DNA from 4 places in the Massilia sp. UYP34 genome. Region 4 is predicted to be linked to each of the others. Evidence: predicted binding sites of a transcription regulator. Region 4 holds the regulator's gene; each other region holds the start of a gene.
What was found. The regulator sigma-54, encoded in region 4, starts transcription at its own class of promoters, with help from an activator protein. The targets are predictions, from matches to a motif close to TGGCANGNAANCTGCTTT.
Positions count from the first base shown of each region.

Region 1: ACZ9AQ_RS00850 (TldD/PmbA family protein) is a predicted target of sigma-54. The motif match lies at 1,083-1,100, and genes of this name have one in related genera.
Region 2: prpB (methylisocitrate lyase) is a predicted target of sigma-54. The motif match lies at 3,433-3,450, and genes of this name have one in related genera.
Region 3: ACZ9AQ_RS17605 (transglutaminase family protein) is a predicted target of sigma-54. The motif match lies at 1,480-1,497, and genes of this name have one in related genera.

Region 1 is NZ_JBWBRF010000001.1:175,429-180,954, reverse strand. Features, by position in the region: gene ACZ9AQ_RS00855 (class I SAM-dependent methyltransferase) at 83-868, opposite strand; gene ACZ9AQ_RS00850 (TldD/PmbA family protein) at 1,245-2,879, shown strand; gene ACZ9AQ_RS00845 (TldD/PmbA family protein) at 2,893-4,227, shown strand; gene ACZ9AQ_RS00840 (TldD/PmbA family protein) at 4,378-5,526, shown strand, end outside.
Region 2 is NZ_JBWBRF010000009.1:109,840-115,365, reverse strand. Features, by position in the region: gene acnD (Fe/S-dependent 2-methylisocitrate dehydratase AcnD) at 1-1,316, opposite strand, end outside; gene prpC (bifunctional 2-methylcitrate synthase/citrate synthase) at 1,328-2,488, opposite strand; gene prpB (methylisocitrate lyase) at 2,504-3,394, opposite strand; gene ACZ9AQ_RS15510 (cation acetate symporter) at 3,703-5,364, opposite strand; gene ACZ9AQ_RS15505 (DUF485 domain-containing protein) at 5,364-5,526, opposite strand, start outside.
Region 3 is NZ_JBWBRF010000012.1:107,093-112,618, reverse strand. Features, by position in the region: gene ACZ9AQ_RS17610 (circularly permuted type 2 ATP-grasp protein) at 1-1,405, opposite strand, end outside; gene ACZ9AQ_RS17605 (transglutaminase family protein) at 1,569-4,907, shown strand; gene ACZ9AQ_RS17600 (circularly permuted type 2 ATP-grasp protein) at 4,945-5,526, shown strand, end outside.
Region 4 is NZ_JBWBRF010000001.1:43,421-48,946, forward strand. Features, by position in the region: gene ACZ9AQ_RS00210 (enoyl-CoA hydratase/isomerase family protein) at 1-999, opposite strand, end outside; gene hpf (ribosome hibernation-promoting factor, HPF/YfiA family) at 1,123-1,482, opposite strand; gene ACZ9AQ_RS00220 (RNA polymerase factor sigma-54) at 1,558-3,033, opposite strand; gene lptB (LPS export ABC transporter ATP-binding protein) at 3,045-3,797, opposite strand; gene lptA (lipopolysaccharide transport periplasmic protein LptA) at 3,809-4,357, opposite strand; gene lptC (LPS export ABC transporter periplasmic protein LptC) at 4,404-5,009, opposite strand; gene ACZ9AQ_RS00240 (KdsC family phosphatase) at 5,021-5,526, opposite strand, start outside.

The DNA.
Region 1 (5,526 bases), 130 kb from region 4:
AATAACCACAGGCGCCGCAAAAGGAAATACGGGAATCGCCGCGGAGGATGGCCTGGCCTTCCTCCGCGACCAGGGCGGCGCGTTACTGCTTGACGAACTTGAGCGTCATGCGGTCGCTCTCGCCGATGGCGAGGTACTTCTCGCGGTCCTTGTCCTTGTTGGCCAGCACCGGCGGCAGGGTCCACACGCCTTTTTCATGGTCCGCGGTGTCCTTTGGATTGGCGTTCACTTCCGACTTGGCGGCCAGCTTGAAGCCGGCGCGTTCGGCCATGCGGATCACGTATGCCTCGTGCATGTAGCCGCTCGAGGCCTTGGCGTCCTGCTCCATCTTCGCCGGCAGGCGGTGCTCGACCACGCCCAGCACGCCGCCCGGCTTCAGGACCTTGTGCGCTTCCTTCAGGACGGTGATCACGGCGTCGTCGCCGTTGCCCAGCCAGTTGTGCAGGTTGCGGAAGGTGACCACCATGTCGACGCTGTTCGGCTGGCCCAGCGCGATGTTGCCCGGGGGCGCGAACTGGACCGGCGTGACCTTGCCGTACACGGCGCCATTGGCCGCCAGCTTGTCGCGGAAGGCCTTGCCGCCACGGCTCTCGGCGTCCGGCACGGCGCCATACAGCTTGCCGCCGTCGCGCAGGTAAGGCGCCAGGATCTCGGTGTACCAGCCGCCGCCCGGCGACAGCTCGATCACCGTCATGTTCGGCTTGATGCCGAAGAAGGTCAGGGTTTCGTAAGGATGGCGGTGGGTGTCGCGGGCCTTGCTGGCGGCGGCGCGGTGTTCGCCGGCGATGGCGGATTTCAGGGCGTCGTCGGCGTGCGCGGCGCCGGCAAGGCCGGTTGCCAGCATCGCGGCCAGGATCAGTCGTTTCATTGTGCGAGGTCTCCTTGATGGATGGGACGGCAGGTCAGGGCGCCGCCGTCGCCGCGCAGATGATCGAACAGGCACGGCCGACAGTCAAGCGTTCGTCGCAGTTGGGTATGCATGCCGTGTCCGGCGCTGTATTGACTGTCCGCGCACCACCCATCCGGACAGTCGGACACGCCGCGGACACTGCCAAACATGCGCATCGTTCAGTGCATCGGGGTGGCACAAAGATTGCCTATTCAAAACGCTAAGTCAATGCTATGGTTGAGAGGTTTGCCGAGTGGCACACAGGCAAATCCAAAACAAAAGCGATGTACATACAAGAGCGGCGCCGCGCTGTTGACGGAACCGCTGCCCGGAAGTAGGTCATTCAGGAGAACACATGGAACGCCGTACCTTTCTCAATCTCAGCAGCCTGGCCGCCGCCTCGGTGCTGCTGCCATTCGGTCGCGCGATCGCTGCCGAGGAACTGGTCAGCACGATGCCCGTCGCCGCCAAGAAGGCGCTGGCCGACGTCGCGCTGAACGCCGCCACCAAGGCCGGCGCCAGCTACGCCGACGTGCGCATCGGCCGCTACCTCAACCAGTTCATCACCACCCGCGACCTGAACGTCGAGAACGTGGCCAACACCGAATCGGCCGGCGTCGGCGTGCGCGTGATCGTGAACGGCGCCTACGGCTTCGCGGCGACCTCGGACATGTCGAACGACGGCATCGCCAACGCCGCGCGCCAGGCGGTGGCGATCGCCAAGGCCAACGCCAGGCTCCAGACCGAACCGGTGCAGCTTGCACCAGTCAAGGGCGTCGGCGAGGTCTCGTGGAGCACGCCGTACACCAAGGACTGGCGCACGGTGCCGATCGCGGAGAAGACCGACATGCTGATCGCCGCCAACAAGGCGGGCATGGAAGGCGGCGCCAACTTCATGCGTTCGATGCTATTCCAGGTGAATCAGCAGAAGTATTTCGCGTCCACCGACGGCTCATACATCGACCAGGACGTGCATCGCCTGTGGGCGCCGGTGTCGGCCACCGCGGTCGACAAGGCCACCGGCAAGTTCCGTTCGCGCGACGGCCTGAGCTCCCCGGTGGGCAAGGGCTATGAATACTTCGACGCCCGTCCCGAGCACAAGATCAAGGCCGCCGGCGGCGTCGCCACTCTGTACACCGACAGCTACGACATCGTCGAGGACGCGCGCGCCGCGGGCCGCGACGCCAAGCGCAAGCTGACCGCCAAGTCGGTCCAGCCGGGCAAGTACGACCTGATGCTGTCGCCGGAACACCTGTGGCTGACCATCCACGAGAACGTCGGCCACCCGACCGAACTCGATCGCGTGCTGGGCTACGAGGCCAACTACGCAGGCACCAGCTTCGCCACGGTCGACAAGCTGAAGTCGAAGAGCTTCAAGTACGGCGCCCCGATCGTCAACCTCTTCGCCGACAAGGTTTCCCCGGGTTCGCTGGGCGCGGTCGGCTACGACGACGAAGGCGTCAAGACCAAGCGCTGGGACATCATCAAGGACGGCATCCTGGTCAACTTCCAGGCCACGCGCGACCAGGCCCACATCATCGGCGAGAAGGAATCGCACGGCTGCTCGTACGCGGACGGCTGGAACACGGTGCAGTTCCAGCGCATGCCGAACGTGTCGCTGGCGCCGGGCAAGGCGCGCCTGACCCCGGACGAGATGGTCAAGGGCATCAAGAAGGGCATCTACATCATCGGCGACGGTTCGTTCTCGATCGACCAGCAGCGCTACAACTCGCAGTTCGGCGGCCAGCTGTTCTTCGAGATCAAGGACGGCAAGATCGGCCAGATGCTCGAAGACGTGGCCTACCAGTCGAACACCCAGGAATTCTGGGGCGGCTGCAGCGCCATCTGCGACGAGCGCGACTGGCGCATGGGCGGCTCCTTCTTCGACGGCAAGGGACAGCCGCCGCAGATCAGCATCGTCTCGCACGGTTCGTCGACCGCGCGCTTCAACGGCATCAACGTGATCAACACCGCTCGCAAGATCGGCTAAGGCAGGGACGCACATGAGCATCTTGACCCAGGAACAAACGAAGAAGATCAGCGACCGCGTGATGTCGCTGACCAAGGCCGACGAGTGCATCGTCAACATCGAAGGCAGCACCATCGGCAACATCCGCTTCGCCCGCAACGCCGTCTCGACCGCCGGCCTGGCCGACGACACCCGCATCCAGGTGCAGGTCGCCTTCGGCAAGAAGCAGGGCACGGCCACCATCAACGAATTCGACGACAAGTCGATCGAGCGCGCCGTGCGCCGCGCCGAAGACCTGGCGAAGCTGGCGCCGGACAACCCGGAATTCATCCCGGCGATCGCCAAGACCGCCTACAAGCCGTCCGACACCTTCGTGCAGAAGACCGCCGACATCGATCCGGAATACCGCGCGCAGGCCGCTGCCTACGCGATCGAGGGCTGCCGCAAGCGCGGCCTGGTCTCGGCCGGTTTCTTCACCGACCGTACCAGCTTCGAGACCGTCGCCAACTCGAACGGCCTGTTCGGCCACCAGGTCGCGACCTCGCTCGACTTCACCCTGACCGTGCGCACCGAGGATGGCCGCGGTTCGGGCTGGGTCAAGCGTTCGGCGCGCGACGTCACCAAATTCGACCCGCGCGAAGCGGCCGAGATCGCGATCGAGAAGGCATTGCGCTCGAGCGACGCCAAGGCGCTGGAACCGGGCCGCTACACCGTGATCATGGAGCCGGCCGCCACCTCGGACCTGCTGTCCTTCATGCTGGGCGGCTTCGACGCGCGCCGCGCCGACGAGGGCCGCAGCTTCCTGTCGAAGGCCGGCGGCAAGAACCGCCTGGGCGACAAGCTGTTCGACAGCCAGGTCAACATCTGGTCCGACCCATGGGACAAGGACGTCGCCGTGCTGCCATGGGATAACGACATGCTGCCGCGCGAACGCGTGGAGCTGGTCAAGGACGGCAGGATCAACGCCCTCGATTACTCGCGCTACTGGGCGCAGCAGAAGAAGCAGCGCGCGGTGGGCGCGGCCGGCAACATCATCATGGCCGGTACCAACAAGACCACCGAGGAACTGATCGCCAACACCAAGAAGGGCGTGCTGGTCACCCGCACCTGGTACATCCGCATGGTGGACCCGCAATCGGTGCTGCTGACCGGCCTGACCCGCGACGGCACCTTCTACGTCGAGAACGGCAAGATCAAGCATCCGATCAAGAACTTCCGTTTCAACGAGAGCCCGGTCTCGATGCTGAACAATATCGAGGAAATCGGCCGGCCCGCCGTGATCGGCGCTGACGAAGCGCGCTACTCGATGCTGATCCCATCGATGAAGATCCGCGACTTCAACTTCACGTCGCTGTCGGACGCGGTCTAAGCCCGCGCCCCCTCGGCACACCGTCGTTCCCGCGGAGGCGGGAACCCAAGTTCGCATGCGCTTGCCACTACGCTGAGAACTTGGATCCCCGCCTGCGCGGGGATGACGGGTACACGCTAACATTAGTGTGAACGCAAACGGATAACACACATGGAACGTCGACAATTCCTGCAGATCGGCGCCGGCACCGCTGGCGCCCTGCTCATTCCGGTATTCGGCAACGCGATCGCGGCCGAAGACCTGCTCAAACCGATGGCGGCCAGCGCCAAGAAGGTCCTGGCCGATACCGCCATGGGCGCGGCCACGCAAGCCGGCGCGTCCTACTGCGACGTGCGCATCGGCCGCTACCTGAACCAGTTCATCGTCACGCGCGACCTGAACGTCGAAAGCATCAACAATACCGAATCGAGTGGCGTGGGAGTGCGCGTGATCGCCGACGGCGCCTATGGCTTTGCCTCGACCAACAGCATGACCATGGACGGCGTCGCCCATGCCGCGCGCCAGGCGGTGGCGATCGCCAAGGCCAACGCCAGGCTGCAGACGGAGCCCGTGCGCCTGGCGCCGGTGAAGGGCGTTGGCGAGGTGGCGTGGTCCACGCCGATCAAGAAGGATTGGCGCGCCCTGCCGGTCAAGGAAAAGGCCGACATGCTGATCGCCGCCAACAAGGCCGGCCTGGATGCGGGAGCGAACTTCATGACCGCCTCGCTGTTCCAGATCAACCAGCAAAAATACTTTGCATCGACCGACGGCTCCTACATCGACCAGGACGTGCACCGCCTGTGGGCCCCGATCAACGCCACCGCGGTCGACAAGGCCAGCGGCAAGTTCCGTTCGCGCGGCGGCCTGGGCGCCCCGGCCTCGATGGGCTATGAATATTTCGACGCGCGTCCCGAGGACAAGGTGCGCGCCGCCGGCGGCGTCACCACGCTCTACACCAAGTCCTACGACATCGTCGAGGATGCGCGCCTGGCCGGCAGGCAAGCGCGCGAAAAGCTGACCGCCAAGTCGGTCGAGCCGGGCAAGTACGACCTGGTGCTCAGCCCCGAGCATCTGTTCCTGACCATCCACGAAAACGTCGGCCACCCGACGGAACTGGACCGCGTGCTCGGCTACGAGGCCAACTACGCCGGCACCAGCTTCGTGGGTCTGGACAAGTGGCAGAGCAAGAAATTCAAGTATGGCGCCGAGCGCGTCAACTTTGTCGCGGACCGCACCACGCCGGGTTCGCTCGGCCTGATCGGCTACGACGACGAGGGCGTGCCGGCCAAGCAGTGGGACATCATCCGCGACGGCATCCTG
Region 2 (5,526 bases), on a different contig from region 4:
CAGGGTTTGCGCTGCAGGCCGGCGCGGTTGGCGTTGCGCGCCAACAGGCCGGCGGCGATCATGTTGCGCGGATTATTGGTGTTGGTGCAGCTGGTAATCGCCGCGATGATTACGGCGCCGTCGGGCATCAGGCCCGGTTCGGCCTGCACCCGGTTCTCGGCCGTGTGGGCGATGCCGCGCGCCGCCAGTTCCGAGGTCGGCACGCGCTTGTGCGGGTTCGACGGCCCGGCGATATTGCGCACCACGCTGGAGAGGTCGAACGACAAGGTGCGTTCGTACTGGGCAGTGGCGAGGCTGTCGGCCCACAGGCCGGCCTGTTTCGCATAGGTTTCGACCAGGTGCACGGTCGCGTCCTCGCGGCCGGTCAGGCGCAGGTACTTGATGGTCTGCTCGTCGATGTAGAACATCGCGGCGGTGGCGCCGAATTCCGGCGCCATGTTCGAGATCGTGGCGCGGTCGCCCAGGGTCAGCGCGGAGGCTCCTTCGCCATAAAACTCGAGGTAGGTCGATACGACCTTCGACTGGCGCAGGAACTCGGTCAGCGCCAGCACGGTGTCGGTGGCGGTGATGCCGGGACCGGGTTTGCCGGTCAGTTCGACGCCGACGATGTCGGGCAGGCGCATGTACGAGGCGCGGCCGAGCATCACGCTCTCGGCTTCCAGCCCGCCGACGCCGATCGCGATCACGCCCAGCGCGTCGACCATCGGCGTGTGCGAGTCGGTGCCGACCAGCGTGTCCGGATAGGCCACGCGCCCTTCCACCTGGATCACGGGCGACATGCGTTCCAGGTTGATCTGGTGCAGGATGCCATTACCGGGCGGGATCACGTCGACGTTCTGGAACGCTCGCTTGGTCCAGTCGATGAAATGGAAGCGGTCTTCGTTGCGGCGATCCTCGATCGCGCGGTTCTTGGCGAACGCGTCCGGGTCGAAGCCGCCGCATTCGACGGCCAGCGAGTGGTCGACCACCAGCTGGGTCGGCACCACCGGATTGACCAGGGCCGGGTCGCCGCCTTGCGCCGCGATGGCGTCGCGCAGGCCAGCCAGGTCGACCAGCGCGGTCTGGCCCAGGATGTCGTGGCAGACCACGCGCGCCGGATACCAGGGGAAGTCGCGCTCGCGCTTGCGTTCGATGATCTGCCCCAGCGCCTGGTTCAGGAGGGCTGGATCGCAGCGGCGCACGAGGTTCTCGGCCAGCACGCGCGAGGTGTAGGGCAAGCCGTCGTAGGCGCCGGGTTCGATGGCGTCAACCGCGGCGCGCGTGTCGAAGTATTCCAGGTCGGTGCCGGGCAGCGGTTTCAGGTGATTCGCATTCATGACAAACCTCTTTATTTGCGCTCGGCCAGCGGCACGAACGCCAGGTCTTCGGGGCCGACGTAGTTCGCGCTCGGGCGGATGATCTTGTTGTCGATGCGCTGCTCGATGACGTGGGCGGCCCAGCCCGAGGTGCGCGCGATGACGAACAGCGGCGTGAACATGGCGGTGGGCACGCCCATCATGTGGTACGACACGGCCGAGAACCAGTCCAGGTTCGGGAACATCTTCTTGACTTCCCACATGACCGATTCGAGGCGCTCGGCGATGTCGAACATCTTCATCGAGCCGGCTTCGAGCGACAGCGAGCGCGCCACTTCCTTGATCACCTTGTTGCGCGGGTCCGAGATCGTGTACACCGGGTGGCCGAAGCCGATCACGACTTCCTTGTTGGCCACGCGGTTGCGGATGTCGGCTTCGGCTTCGTCGGCGTTTTCGTACCGCTTCTGGATGTCGAGCGCCACTTCGTTGGCGCCGCCATGCTTCGGACCGCGCAGTGCGCCGATGGCGCCGGTGATGGCCGAGTGCATGTCCGAACCGGTGCCGGCGATCACGCGGGCGGTGAACGTCGACGCATTGAATTCGTGCTCGGCGTACAGGATCAGCGAGGTGTGCATCGCCTGGACCCAGGACGGGCTCGGCTTGAAGCCGTGCAGCAGGTGCAGGAAGTGGCCGCCGATCGAATCGTCGTCGGTTTCCACCTCGATGCGGCGGCCGGCGTGGCTGTAGTGGTACCAGTACAGCAGCATCGAGCCGAACGAGGCCATCAGGCGGTCGGCGATGTCGCGCGCGCCGGCGAGATTGTGGTCGTCCTTCTCGGGCAAGGCGCAGCCCAGGACCGACACGCCGGTGCGCATCACGTCCATCGGGTGGGCGCCGGCCGGCAGCGCCTCGAGCGCGCTTTTCACCGCCTGCGGCAGGCCGCGCAGCGAACGCAGCTTCGCCTTGTAGCCACGCAGCTCGGCCTCGTTCGGCAGCTTGCCGTGCACCAGCAGGTAGGCGATCTCCTCGAATTCGCAGGCGTCGGCCACGTCCAGGATGTCGTAGCCGCGGTAGTGCAGGTCATTGCCCGATTTGCCGACCGAGCACAGCGCGGTATTGCCGGCGGCGACGCCGGACAGGGCCACGGATTTCTTCGGCTTGAAGGTCGGGGTCTCGTTGCTGATGGCGCTCATGTCCTGGTCTCCTGATTACTTGGCGTTGTTCTGGGCGAACAGCGCGTCGAGCTTCTGTTCATAACGATGGTAGTCGATGCGGTCGTACAGTTCGGCGCGCGTCTGCATGGTGTCGAGCACGTTCTGCTGGGTGCCGTCGCGCCGGATCGCGCTGTACACGTTCTCGGCCGCCTTGTTCATGGCGCGGAAGGCCGACAGCGGATACAGCACCAGGCCGACGCCCGCGCCCTTGAGCTCGTCGACGGTAAACAGCGGAGTCGCGCCGAACTCGGTGATGTTGGCCAGCACCGGCACCTTGACCGCATCCGCGAACCGTTTATACATCTCGAGGCTCGTCATCGCCTCGGGGAAGATCATGTCGGCGCCGGCTTCCACGCAGGCCACGGCGCGCTCGATGGCGGCGTCCAGGCCCTCCACTGCCAGCGCATCGGTGCGCGCCATGATCACGAACTCGTCGTACGGGCGTGCGTCGGCGGCGGCCTTGATGCGGTCGACCATCTCGTCCTTGCTGACGATTTCCTTGCCCGGACGGTGGCCGCAGCGCTTGGCGCCGACCTGGTCTTCGATGTGGCAGGCGGCGGCGCCGGCCTTGGCCAGGGTGCGCACGGTACGCGCGACGTTGAAGGCCGATGCGCCAAACCCCGTGTCGACGTCGACCAGCAGCGGCAGGTCGCACACGTCGGTGATGCGGCGCACGTCGATCAGGACGTCGTCCAGGTTCGAGATCCCGAGATCGGGCAAGCCCAGCGAACCCGCCGCCACGCCGCCGCCCGACAAATAGAGCGCCTTGAAGCCGGCGCGCTTGGCCAGCAAGGCGTGGTTGGCATTGATCGCGCCAACCACTTGCAACGGGGATTCTTCCTGGATTGCCCTGCGAAATGCTGCGCCGGCGGAGATGGAGGCCATGCTGTGTCCTTTCTGGTTCAGTCGATGTCGCCACTAGATATGCAAGCGGCGTGCCAGCGACAACAGGATGGCCATTGACTGAGTTTTTACTGTGAAATCAATGACTTGACCTGCCCATCATGAAGAGAATGGCGGCCGCGCTCCGTGCCGCCTGTGCATTCGTTTCAAATTGAAACGCCGATGTGAAATTGAAACACGGGCCTTCCCGCGCTTGAGCCCCGTAAGCGCACCCATTGATTCCAGCGACCGGGCGCACAATGAAAAAGGCGGCCCGCAGGCCGCCCTCGTTACCTCATGCTGCGCTGCGTTCAGTGTCCCGACGCACCCGCCGCTCCGATACCGGTCTCGGCGCGCACTTCCTGCGCCTCGAAGCCGGCGCGGTCGATGCGGGCACGCGGACCCTTGTCGGTGATCGAGAACAGCCAGATACCGAAGAAGCCCACCGACATCGAGAAGATCGCCGGCGAAGCGTACGGGAAGATCGCTGCGCTATTGCCCAGCACGTCGACCCAGACCGACTTCGACAGCACCGTCAGCACGACCGCGGTCGTCAGGCCCAGGAACCCGCCCACGGTCGCGCCGCGGGTGGTGCAGTCTTTCCACAGCACCGACATGAACAGCACCGGGAAGTTGGCCGAGGCGGCGATCGCGAAGGCCAGCGACACCATGAAGGCGACGTTCTGCTTCTCGAACGCGATGCCGAGCAGCACGGCGATGACGCCGAGGCAGAGGGTGGTGATCTTCGACACCTTCAGCTCGTTGGCGCTGGTTGCCTGGCCCTTCTTGAACACGGTGGCGTACAGGTCGTGCGAGACCGCCGAGGCGCCCGACAGGGTCAGGCCGGCCACCACCGCCAGGATGGTCGCGAAGGCCACGGCCGAGATGAAGCCCAGGAAGACGTCGCCGCCCACGGCTTGCGCCAGGTGGACCGCTGCCATGTTGTTGCCGCCCAGCAGTGCGCCGGCAGCATCCTTGAAGGCCGGGTTGGTGCCCACCAGCACGATCGCGCCGAAGCCGATGATGAAGGTCAGGATGTAGAAGTAGCCGATCCAGGTGGTGGCCCACAGCACCGACTTGCGCGCTTCCTTGGCGCTCGGGACGGTGAAGAAGCGCATCAGGATGTGCGGCAGGCCGGCGGTGCCGAACATCAGCGCCATGCCGAACGAGATCGCGGAAATCGGATCCTTGATGAAGCTGCCCGGGCCCATGATCGCGTCGCCCTTGGCGTGCAGCTCGGTGGCGGTCTGGAACAGCAGCGACGGGCTGAAGTTATAATGGGCCAGCACCGAGAACGCCATGAACGAGGCGCCCGACAGCAGCAGCACGGCCTTGATGATCTGCACCCAGGTGGTGGCGGTCATGCCGCCGAACAGCACGTAGACCATCATCAGCATGCCGACCAGCACCACCGCGATCCAGTAGTCCAGGCCGAACAGCAGCTTGATCAGCTGGCCGGCGCCGACCATCTGCGCGATCAGGTAGAAGGCCACCACGACCAGGGTGCCGGACGCCGCGAACACGCGGATCGGCTTCTGGGCGAAGCGGTACGAGGCCACGTCGGCGAAGGTGTAGCGGCCCAGGTTGCGCAGGCGCTCGGCCATCAGGAAGGTGATGACGGGCCAGCCGACCAGGAAGCCGATCGCATAGATCAGGCCATCGAAGCCGTCCAGGAACACGGCGGCGGAAATGCCCAGGAAGGACGCGGCCGACATGAAGTCGCCCGCGATCGCGAGGCCGTTCTGGAAGCCCGTGATGCCGCCGCCGGCGGTGTAGAAGTCGGATGCCGAGCGGGTCTTGCCGGCGGCCCATTTGGTGATGTACAGGGTGCCCAGCACGAACACGCCGAACATGATGATGGCGGTCCAGTTGGTGGCTTGCTTGACGCCCTGGCCGAGGTCCGGGGCGGCCTGGGCGATGCCGGCGACGGCAAGGAGAGCCAGAGCGGCTGCGGTATGGAAGCGTTTCATCATCATGCACCCACTTTCGCTTTGATGGCGTCGCTCAGTTCGTCGTATTCGCGGTTGGCGCGGCGCACGTAGATGCCGGTGATGACGATGGTGAACACGATGACGAACAGGCCCAGGGGAATGCCCCAGGTCATGACGCCTTCACCGATGCGGGAACCCATGAAC
Region 3 (5,526 bases), on a different contig from region 4:
CCAGTATCCAGGTATCCTTGGTGCCGCCGCCCTGCGATGAATTGACCACCAGCGAACCTTCCCGCAGCGCCACCCGGGTCAGGCCGCCCGGCACCATCGACACGGTCTTGCCCGACAAGACGAAGGGACGCAGGTCGATGTGGCGCGGCGCGATGCCCGATTCGACATAGGTCGGGCACGCCGACAAGGCCAGCGTGGGCTGGGCGATATAGCCGTCCGGGTTGGCCACCAGGCGCTCGCGAAAGGCCTCGATCTCGGCGTGGGTCGAGGCCGGCCCGACCAGCATGCCGTAGCCGCCGGCGCCGTGTACTTCCTTCACCACCAGCTCGGGCAGCCGGGACAGGGTATAGGCCAGGTCTTCCTTTTTCCGGCACTGGTAGGTCGGCACATTGTTCAGGATCGGCTTTTCGCCCAGGTAGAATTCGATCATGTCCGGCACGAAGGGATAGATCGACTTGTCGTCGGCCACCCCGGTGCCGATGGCGTTGGCCAGGCCGACCCGCCCGGCGCGCACCGCGTCGAGCAGGCCCGGCACGCCCAGCGTGGACTCGGCGCGGAAGGCGCGTGGATCGAGGTAGTCGTCGTCGATGCGGCGATAGATGACGTCGACCTGCTTCGGCCCGCGCGTGGTGCGCATGTAGACGGTGTCGTCGCTGACATACAGGTCTTGCCCCTGCACCAGCGCCACACCCATCTGCTGGGCCAGGAAGGCGTGTTCGAAATAGGCCGAGTTGTGCATGCCGGGCGTGAGCACGACCACGGTCGGGTCAAGCGGTCCGTCCGGCGCCACGGTGCGCAGATTGTCGAGCAGCAGGTCGGGATAGTGCTCCACTGGCGCCACGCGGTTGCGCGCGAACAGGGCGGGGAACAGCCGCATCATCATCTTGCGGTTTTCCAGCATGTAGGACACGCCGGACGGCACTCGCAGATTGTCCTCCAGAACATAAAACTCGCCCTCACCTGCGCGCACGATGTCGACCCCGGCGATATGGGCGTAGATATTGGAAGGAACCTGGATGCCCTGCATGGCGGGGCGGTACTGCGCATTGTTCAGGATCTGCCCGGACGGAATGATGCCCGCCTTCAGGATATCCTGCCTGTGGTAGACATCGTGCAGGAAACGGTTCAGCGCCGTCACCCGCTGCACCAGGCCGGCCTGCAGCCTGGCCCATTCGGCGGCATTGATCACGCGTGGAATGATGTCGAACGGGATCAAGCGCTCCTTGCCGGCGTTGTCGCCATAGACCGCGAAGGTGATCCCCACCCGCTGGAAAGTCAGTTCGGCTTCGACCCGCTTTTGCGCGATCAGCTCCGGCGGCTGCGAGGCGAGCCAGCGCGCGAACGCGTCATAGTGAGGCCTTGCTGTTGCCGCAGAGGAATACATTTCATTGTAAAAGTTCGGCATTGGGCCCTCCAGTGGCATCAGTGCAATCAAGAAACGTGCCAGCTCGGCAAGGCCGCACGAACCCATTATATTGCGGGTATGAATCATGCTTATGCACAGTTGAAACAGGCATGTATCGATGTGCTGGTATTGTTCGTGATCTCTCCTATAAAGGCACGCCCGCATGGCTATCCGTATCGCGCTGCACCACAAGACCAGTTACCGCTACGACCGGCAAGTCACCCTCTCGCCGCATGAGGTGCGCCTGCGTCCGGCGCCGCACGCGCGCACGCCGATCCTGTCGTATTCGCTGTCGGTGCTGCCGCAGGAGCATTTCATCAACTGGCAGCAAGACCCATACGGAAATTACATCGGCCGCTTCGTGTTCCCGGAAAAAACGGATACGCTCGAGTTTACTGTCGACCTGGTCGCCGACATGACCGTCATCAATCCCTTCGACTTCTTCGTTGAGCAATATGCGGAGCATTTTCCCTTTGCCTATCCCGAGCAGTTGCAGGGGGAACTGAGCGCCTACGCCCAGCCTGAGCCGGCCGGCCCGCTGCTGCGGGCATGGGTGGCGGCGGCGCGGCGCGAGCTGCTGGCGGAGCCGATGAATACCGCCGACTTCCTGGTGGCGATCAACCAGCGCCTGCAGCGCGACATCGCTTATCTGCTGCGCATGGAGCCCGGCGTGCAGACGCCGGAAGACACGCTGGAGAAGCGCACCGGCTCGTGCCGCGACAGCGGCTGGCTGCTGGTGCAGATCCTGCGCACGATGGGGCTGGCGGCGCGTTTCGTTTCCGGCTACCTGATCCAGCTGCGCGCCGACCAGGAGGCGCTCGACGGTCCGAGCGGCGCCATCGAAGACTTCACCGACCTGCACGCGTGGACCGAGGTGTACATCCCCGGCGCCGGCTGGATCGGGCTCGACCCGACCTCGGGCATGCTGGCGGGCGAAGGCCATATCCCGCTCGCCTGCACGGCGCAGCCCTCGTCGGCGGCGCCGGTGACGGGCTTCAGCGACGAGGCCGAGGTCACGTTCGTCCACGAGATGACGATCACCCGCATCCATGAAGACCCACGCGTGACCAAACCGTATTCGGACGCCGACTGGCAGGCCATCGACCGCCTGGGCCGGCAGGTCGACGCCGATCTGCTGGCCCAGGACGTGCGCCTGACCCAGGGCGGCGAGCCCACCTTCGTCTCGATCGACGACATGGACGCGCCGGAGTGGAATACCCAGGCGCACGGCGAGCGGAAACGCGCGCTGGCCGGCACGCTGGCGCAGCGACTGAAGGACAGGTTCGCGCCGGGCGGGCTGCTCCACTACGGCCAGGGAAAATGGTATCCGGGTGAACCGCTGCCGCGCTGGGCGCTGAACATCTTCTGGCGCGTCGACGGCGAGCCGCTGTGGCGCGACCCCGACCTGTTTTCCAGCGAACACGTCGACGACGGCTATGGCGCCGCGGACGCCGCCCGTTTCGCCGCCGCGCTGGTCGATGCGCTCGGCCTGCCCGCCGGCAGCGTCATCCCCGCCTATGAGGACGTGCTGCTGCAGGCCCAGCGCGAGCAGGCGCTGCCGTCCAACCTCGATCCCCTGCAGGCAGACCTGGACGCGCCGGAGGAACGGCGCCGGCTGGCGCGCCTGCTCGAACGCGGCCTGGGCCAGGTGGCCGGCTACGTGCTGCCGCTGCAGGCCGCGGCCGGCGCCGGCTGGCGCACCTCGGCCTGGCCGCTGCGGCGCGAACACCTGTACCTGATCGAGGGCGACTCGCCGATCGGCCTGAGACTGCCGCTGGCCTCGCTGCCATGGGTGCTGGCGCAGGAACGCGATCCCGATGTCGAGGTCGACCCGTTCGCCCCGCGCGCCGCCCTGGCGCCCCTGCAAGAGGCCGTGCAAGCGGCGCCGGGCCGCGCTGGCGGCCAGCAGGCCGGCAGGACCGGCGCGCCGGGCGCGCCCTCAGAGCCTGCCGCGCGCGACGAGCCTGCCGCGCGCGAGGTGATCCACACCGCGCTGTGCGTCGAAGTGCGCGCCGGGCGCCTGCACGTCTTCATGCCGCCGCAGCAACGCCTTGAGGATTACCTGGCGCTGGTCGGCGCGGTCGAGGCCACCGCCGCCAGGCTCGGGATGCAACTGCGGATCGAAGGCTATGCGCCGCCGCGGGACCCGCGCGTCAAGCTGCTCAGCGTCACGCCCGACCCTGGCGTCATCGAAGTCAATATCCATCCGGCCGCCTCGTGGAACGAGCTGGTGCACAACGTGACGACCCTGTACCAGGAAGCGCGCCTCACGCGCCTGGGCACCGAGAAATTCATGCATGACGGCCGCCACACCGGCACCGGTGGCGGCAACCACGCCACCCTGGGCGGCGCCAGCGCCGAAGACAGCCCGATGCTGCGCCGTCCCGACCTGCTCAAGAGCCTGATCACCTACTGGCAGATCCATCCCGCCCTGTCCTACCTGTTTTCGGGGACCTTCATCGGACCGACCAGCCAGGCTCCGCGCGTGGACGAGGCGCGCGACGACAACCTGTATGAACTGGCGATCGCCTTCCAGCAGATGGACAAGGTGCTGCCGACCCTGCAGCCGGGCGACAAGCCGTGGATGGTCGACCGCCTGCTGCGCAACCTGCTGGTCGACCTGACCGGCAATACGCACCGCGCCGAATTTTCGATCGACAAGCTGTATTCGCCGGATGGCCCGACCGGCCGCCTGGGCCTGGTGGAGTTCCGCGCCTTCGAAATGCCGCCGCACGAACGTATGAGCCTGCTGCAAATGCTGTTGCTGCGGGCCCTGGTCGCGCGCTTCTGGCGCGAGCCCTGCGAGGCCGGGCTGGTGCACTGGGGCACCGCCCTGCACGACCGCTGGATGCTGCCGCATTTCGTCGCCCAGGATATCCGCGACGTCGCGCGCGACCTGCGCGCGGCCGGCTATGCCTTCGAAGACCACTGGTTCGAGCCCTTTATCGAATTCCGCTTCCCGCGCTTCGGCACCGTCGTCTACGAGGGCGTCGAGATGGAGCTGCGCCAGGCGATCGAGCCGTGGAACGTGCTGGGCGAAGAAGTCGCGGCCGGCGGCACCGCGCGCTACGTCGATTCGTCGGTCGAACGCATGCAGCTGCTGGTGCGCGGACTGACCGACGGCCGCCACGTGGTGGCCTGCAACGGCCGCATGCTGCCGCTGCACCCGACCGGCGTGCCGGGCGAGTACGTGGCCGGCGTGCGCTTTCGCGCGTGGAGTCCATGGTCGGCCCTGCATCCGAGCATCCGGGTCCAGGCGCCGCTGGTGTTCGACCTGGTCGACACCTGGAGCGGACGTGCGATCGGCGGCTGCACCTACCACGTGGTGCATCCGGGCGGACGCAATGAAACGGGCTCGCCGGTCAATGCCAATGCCGCCGAGGCGCGCCGTTTCGCCCGCTTCTGGCCGCATGGCCATACACCGGGTCCGATGACGGTGCGCAAGGAGCCGCTCAATCCTAGTTTCCCTATGACACTAGATTTACGCTGGCAGGCAGGCTAACCTGTCGCTTTCGTACCACCTGTAATCAGCAGCTTCGATGCCGAATCAACTACTTGCCCACTACCTGGCCGCGCCGGACAGTTTCGACGAAATGCTCGACGCGACCAAGGCGCCGCGCGCGCACTGGCGTGCGCTGCTGGACAACCTGGCGCACGAGGCGCCCGCCGTGATGCGCCAGCGCCAGCAGATGGTGCAGCGCCAGGTGCGCGAAAACGGGGTGAGCTACAACGTGCCCGCCGACGCCCACGGCCGGCAACGGCAGTGGGACCTGAACGTGCTGCCGCTGATCCTGCCGCACGAGGAATGGAGCGGCATCGAGGCCGCCGTGATCCAGCGCGCCACCCTGCTCAACAGGATCCTGGTCGACGTCTACGGCAAGGAGGAGATGCTGAGCGAAGGCCTGCTGCCGCCGGCGCTGATCCACGGCCACGCGGGCTTTTTGCGGTCCTGCCACGGCATGCGCCATCACGATGACGTCGCCCTGCACTTCTACGCGGTCGACCTGGCGCGCGCCCCGGACGGCCGCTGGTGGGTGATGGCCGACCGTACCCAGGCGCCCTTCGGCGCCGGCTATGCGCTGGAAAACCGCGCCATCATCGCCCCCACCTTCCCCGACCTG
Region 4 (5,526 bases):
CGATGGCGGGTTCCATTGCGGCGCATTGTCCTTGTCGACGACGAGCGCGCGCACGCCTTCGAGCACTTCGCCATGCTCGAAATTGTGGCGCACCAGCGTGCGCTCCATGCGCAGGCAGTCGGCCACGGACAGCTGCGCGCCACGCGCCAGCAGTTCGTGGGTCACGCACATCATCAGGGGCGAACGCTGGCGCATCGCCGCCAGGGCCCGCTGCGCGAACGGCGTCGCGTCGCCTTCGAGCGAGGCCATGATCGCGGCCACCGAGGCCGCGCCGAAATGGGCGTCGATGCGCGTGCGCAGCGACGGCAATTCGCTCTCGCCCGCCAGCGCGGAAAATGGCGCCGCGAAGGCGCGGATCGCCGCCGGCAGCGCGGCGCCGGGCGTGGACGCGATCAACGCATGCAGGGCCGGCAGTTCGGCGCCGGGCACGAACAGGTCGGCCAGCCCGATATGCAGCGCGTCGGCGGCGCCGATCGTCAGCCCGGTCAGGCCCAGGTAATAGCCGAGCCGTCCCGGCGCATGCGACAGGAAATGGCTGCCGCCGACGTCTGGGAACAGGCCGATGTTCACCTCGGGCATGGCCATCCTGGTGCGCTCGGTCACGATGCGCAGGCCGCAATCCGGGCCGCCCTGGGCGATGCCCATGCCGCCGCCCATTACCACGCCGTCCATGACGGCGATGTAGGGCTTCGGATAGAAATGGATCAGGTGGTTCAGCGCGTATTCTTCGGTGAAGAAATCCTCGAGCAACGCACTGCCGCCCATCGGCGTCGCATGGCCGACCTCATGGAAGAAGCGGATGTCGCCGCCCGCGCACAAGGCCTTCTCGCTGCTGCTGGTCAGCACCACCGCCTCGACCTGCGCGTCATCCTGCCAGGCGCGCAGCGCCACGGTCAGCGCGCGCACCATCGCGAGCGACAGCGAATTGAGCGCCTTCGGGCGGTCCAGGGTGATGATGCCGGTGCGGTTGGCGATGCGGGTCAGGACATGGTCGGTCATGGGGTGATCCATCATGGAGAGACCTGCATTTTACCGAACACGCGCTGCGGGTAAAACCGGAAAGGCGGATGCAAAAAGGGCGTCCCCTCAGACGCCCTTAGCTGGTGTGAGCCCTGCGCCTGGTCAGGCGGCAGCGGCCTCTTCGCTGCCACGCTCCGGCAGGCGCTTGATCGAAGTACGGCTATGGTCCTTCAGCATTTGCTTGTGTTTGAGGATCTGTCGGTCCAGCTTATCCATCAGCGTATCGATCGCCGCGTACAGGTCTTGCGCGACGCTTGCCACGTGCAGGGTCTTGCCCGACACCTGGACGTTGATCTCTGCTTTCTGCCTTTTTTCTTTTTCAGTGAGGTTGTCGACGGCCAGGAAGACATGGGTGTCGATCACCTGGTCGAAATGGCGAATGATGCGCTCGAGCTTATTCTGAACGTATTCACGGATGGCGGGGGTCACTTCGAGATGATGGCCACTGATTGTGAGGTTCATACACACTCCTTTGAAAATGATGCACCGTGTGGACCACACCAACGCGACAAGGCACGACGGGTGTGGACGGCGCAGTTACAAGGACTTGCGGAGGCTTACAGGGGGTATCTTGAGGGCTTCACGGTATTTTGCAACCGTCCGGCGCGCAATGACCATGCCTTGTTCCCCGAGCATCTCCGCGATCTTGCTGTCGGATAATGGGTTCCTAGGGTCTTCTGCTCCTGTCAATTGTGCGATGAGCGCACGGATTGCCGTCGAGGATGCTTCGCCTCCCGCCTCGGTGGCAACGTGGCTACCGAAGAAATACTTCAACTCAAACATGCCGTGCGGGGTCAGCATGTATTTCTGGGTTGTGACACGAGAAATTGTGCTCTCGTGTAGGCCTAGTGTATCAGCTATCTCGCGTAAAACAAGGGGCCGCATGGCAACCGCGCCGTGGGAGAAAAAGTTGCGCTGGCGCTCGACGATCGCCTCCGCCACGCGCAGGATGGTGTCGAACCGCTGGCGCATGTTCTTGATGAGCCACTTCGCTTCCTGCAGCTGCGCGCCCATCTGCGCTTCGCTCTTGCCTTGCTTGAGCAGGCTGGCATACAGGCTGTTCACGCGCAGGCGCGGCATCACGTCCGGGTTCAGGGTGACCGCCCAGCCGCTCTTGGCGCGGCGCACGATCACGTCCGGCACCACGTAGTCCGACACGTTCGAGGCGAAGACCGCACCCGGATGCGGATTACACTGGCGCACCACGGCCTGCACCTCGCGCAAGTCTTCGTCGTCGCAGTCGAGCGCTTTTTTCAGCTTGCTGTATTCGCGCTGGGCGAACCAGGTCAGGTAACCTTCGACGATGGTCAGGGCCATGCGCCGCGTGACCATTGGCACGCCCGGCATGCGCCGGATCTGCAGCGCCAGGCACTCGGACGCGCTGCGCGCGCCGACGCCCACCGGGTCCATGCTCTGCACCAGCGCCAGCGCGCAGCGCAGCTCGTCGATCTCGATCTCGAGTTCTTCGGGCAGCCGCGCGTGGATCTCGTCGAGCGGCTCGTCGAGATAGCCGTTGTCGTCCAGCGCATCGATCACCAGCTCGGCGAGCGCACGGTCGCGCACCGACAAGGTGGCTTCGCGCACCTGCTCCATCAGGTGTTCGCGCAGGGTGATGGCGCAGGCTTCCAGCTGCGGGCGGCCGTCCTCGTCCTCGCCGCCGCCGGACGACGGCGCGCCGCCCTCGCTCCAGTCAGCATCAACGCGATCGTTGTCGGCGCCGCTCTCGAGGCTCTCGCCCTCCTGCGCCGGCGCGTCCTGGCCCTCGGCCTGCTGGCCGGGCGCCGGCGGCGCTTCGCCATTGGCGGGCGCATTGTTGATGGCGCCATCGGCCAGCAAACGCACCGAACGGTCGAGCGGATCGTCGAGCCGCTCGAGCAAGGGGTTATCGCCCAGTATCTGCTCGATCTCCTGGTGCAGTTCGAGCGTCGACAGCTGCAGCAACCGGATCGACTGCTGCAGTTGCGGCGTGAGCGCGAGGTGCTGCGAAGTGCGAAGTTGCAGGGACTGTTTCATCTAGGCGTCGCTCACATGCGGAAGTGTTCACCCAGGTACACGCGGCGCACCGACTCGTCCGCGATGATGTCGTCAGGACGGCCGGAGGCAAGCACCGCGCCCTGGTTGATGATGTAGGCGCGGTCGCAGATGCCAAGCGTCTCGCGCACGTTGTGGTCGGTGATCAAGACACCGATCCGGCGCTCTTTCAGGAAGCGCACGATGCGCTGGATCTCGATCACGGCGATCGGGTCGACGCCGGCGAACGGTTCGTCCAGCAGCACGAAGCGCGGATTGGTCGCCAGCGCGCGCGCGATCTCCACGCGGCGGCGCTCGCCGCCCGACAGCGACAGCGCCGGATTCTCGCGCAGCTTCTCGATCTGCAGGTCGGCCAGCAGGGTGTCGAGGCGCTCGTTGATCTGGTCTTTCGACAGCGGCTTGCCATTGTCCTTTTGCAGCTCGAGCACGGCGCGGATGTTCTCTTCCACCGTCAGCTTGCGGAACACCGACGCCTCTTGCGGCAGGTAGGACAGGCCCAATACGGCGCGGCGGTGGATCGGCAGGCTGGTGATGTCGGTGCCGTTGATGTCGATCGAGCCGGCGTCCGACGGCACCAGGCCCACGATCATGTAGAACGACGTGGTCTTGCCGGCGCCGTTCGGGCCCAGCAGGCCGACCACCTCGCCGCACTCGACCTGCAGCGACACGTCGCGCACCACCAGGCGCTTGCCATAGCTTTTCTGCAGGCCCTTGACGACCAGGGTGCTGCAATCGTCCAGCTCCATCGGAATCGCCGTCATTGGGCGCCTCCGCCTGGTGCGCGCTTGGGCGCCAGGATCAGGGTGCCGCGGCCGCCGCCAACCTTGCTCTGGCCGCTGGTGTCGTTACGCACCGTGGCCACTTCCTTGCGGTTGTCGTAGGAGATGAACGGGCCGGTGATCTGGTTGGTCATGCGCGCGCCTTCCAGTTCGCGCACGACGGCGTTGGAATACAGGCGCACCAGTTCCGATCGCTCGTCGTACTCGATGCGCTCGGCCTGGCCGTCGACCCACAGGTCGGAACCACCGTCGCGCTTCTGGCGGAAGGTGGCGACCTTGCCGCCGGCGGCGGTGAGGGTCACGCTCATATAGCCTTCCGGGCTTTCCTTGACCAGGGCGCGGTCGGACTTGAGCACCAGGGTGCCGCGGGTCAGGACCACGTTGCCGGTCAGGATGCGGGTGCCGGTCACCTCGTCGACGTCGAGCGAGTCGAAGTTGATGACTGCCTCCTTGAGCGAATCGGCGCGCTCGGCGGCCGCGGTCAGCGACAGCAGGGAAAGGAAAACGGCGGCAAGTAGTTTTTTCATGGTCGGTTAAGGGTCTCGGGTTGGCACGCGGCGCTGGTGCGGGGAATCAGCGCTGGCGTGGCGGATAGACGATCTGGCCGCGGCTGGACAGGTGCAGCTGCATGGTCGCATTATTGGCGACCATGCCGGTGCCCTTGACGTTGGAGGCGCCAAGCTGCATGTCGATCGGCAGATCGGTCTTCAGGATTTCTTCGTCGGGCAGCACGGTAAGCGCCTGGGTGCGCACGTGCAGCGATTCGCTCTGCGCGGTCTTGGGGCGCTGCAGGTCGACGTCGCCGATCAGCTCGACCCGGTGCTCCTGGTGATGGATTTGCGCGTTCTTCGCCACCACCGTCATCGGCGGGCGGCCCGGCTCGACGCCGCGCAGCACCGGCGCGTCGACGTGCGACACGTCGCCGTTCGGAATATGCGCCAGGCGCTTGCCCGACACCAGGTAGCTCGGCTGGCCGTTCTCGGTCATGCGCACGAAGGAAAAGTTCTCGACGATGTAGTCCGGTTCGTCCGGCGGCCCTCCCAGCTGGGCATCGATGTCGGAGGCCTGCATCAGCTGCAGCAGCCAGAAGCTGCCGAAGGCGAAGAAGGTGCCGATCACGATCATCGCAAGGAGATTCCAGCGGTGCGCGGTACGCTTGTTCTGGACGATGGTAGCCATGCTGGGTGGCCTCAGGCGAAGTACGGCGCGAGCGCCTGGTCGTAGGTGCCCTGGGCGCGCATCACGAGATCGCACACCTCGCGCACCGCGCCGCGGCCGCCGGCGTTTTTCGTCACGTAGTGCGCGCGGTGCTGCACTTCGGGGTGGCCGGACGGCACCGCGACGGCGAAGCCGACGCGCGCGAACAGCGGCAGGTCGATCACGTCGTCGCCGATGTAGCCGCACTGCTCGGCGGTGAAGCCCGTGGCCGCCAGGAGCTTGGCGAAGCCGATGCGCTTGTCATGGATGCCCTGGTGGACGTGCGAAATGCCGAGATCGGCCGCGCGCTTGACGACGATCGGCGACAGGCGCGCGCTGATGATCGCGGTCTGGACGCCGGTCTTGTTGAGCAGCTGGATGCCCAGGCCGTCGAGCACGTTGAAGGTCTTGGTGACTTCGCCTTCCGGGCCGTAGGTCAGGCTGCCGTCGGTCAGCACGCCGTCGACGTCGAAGATCATGACCTTCACGCGCGCGGCGC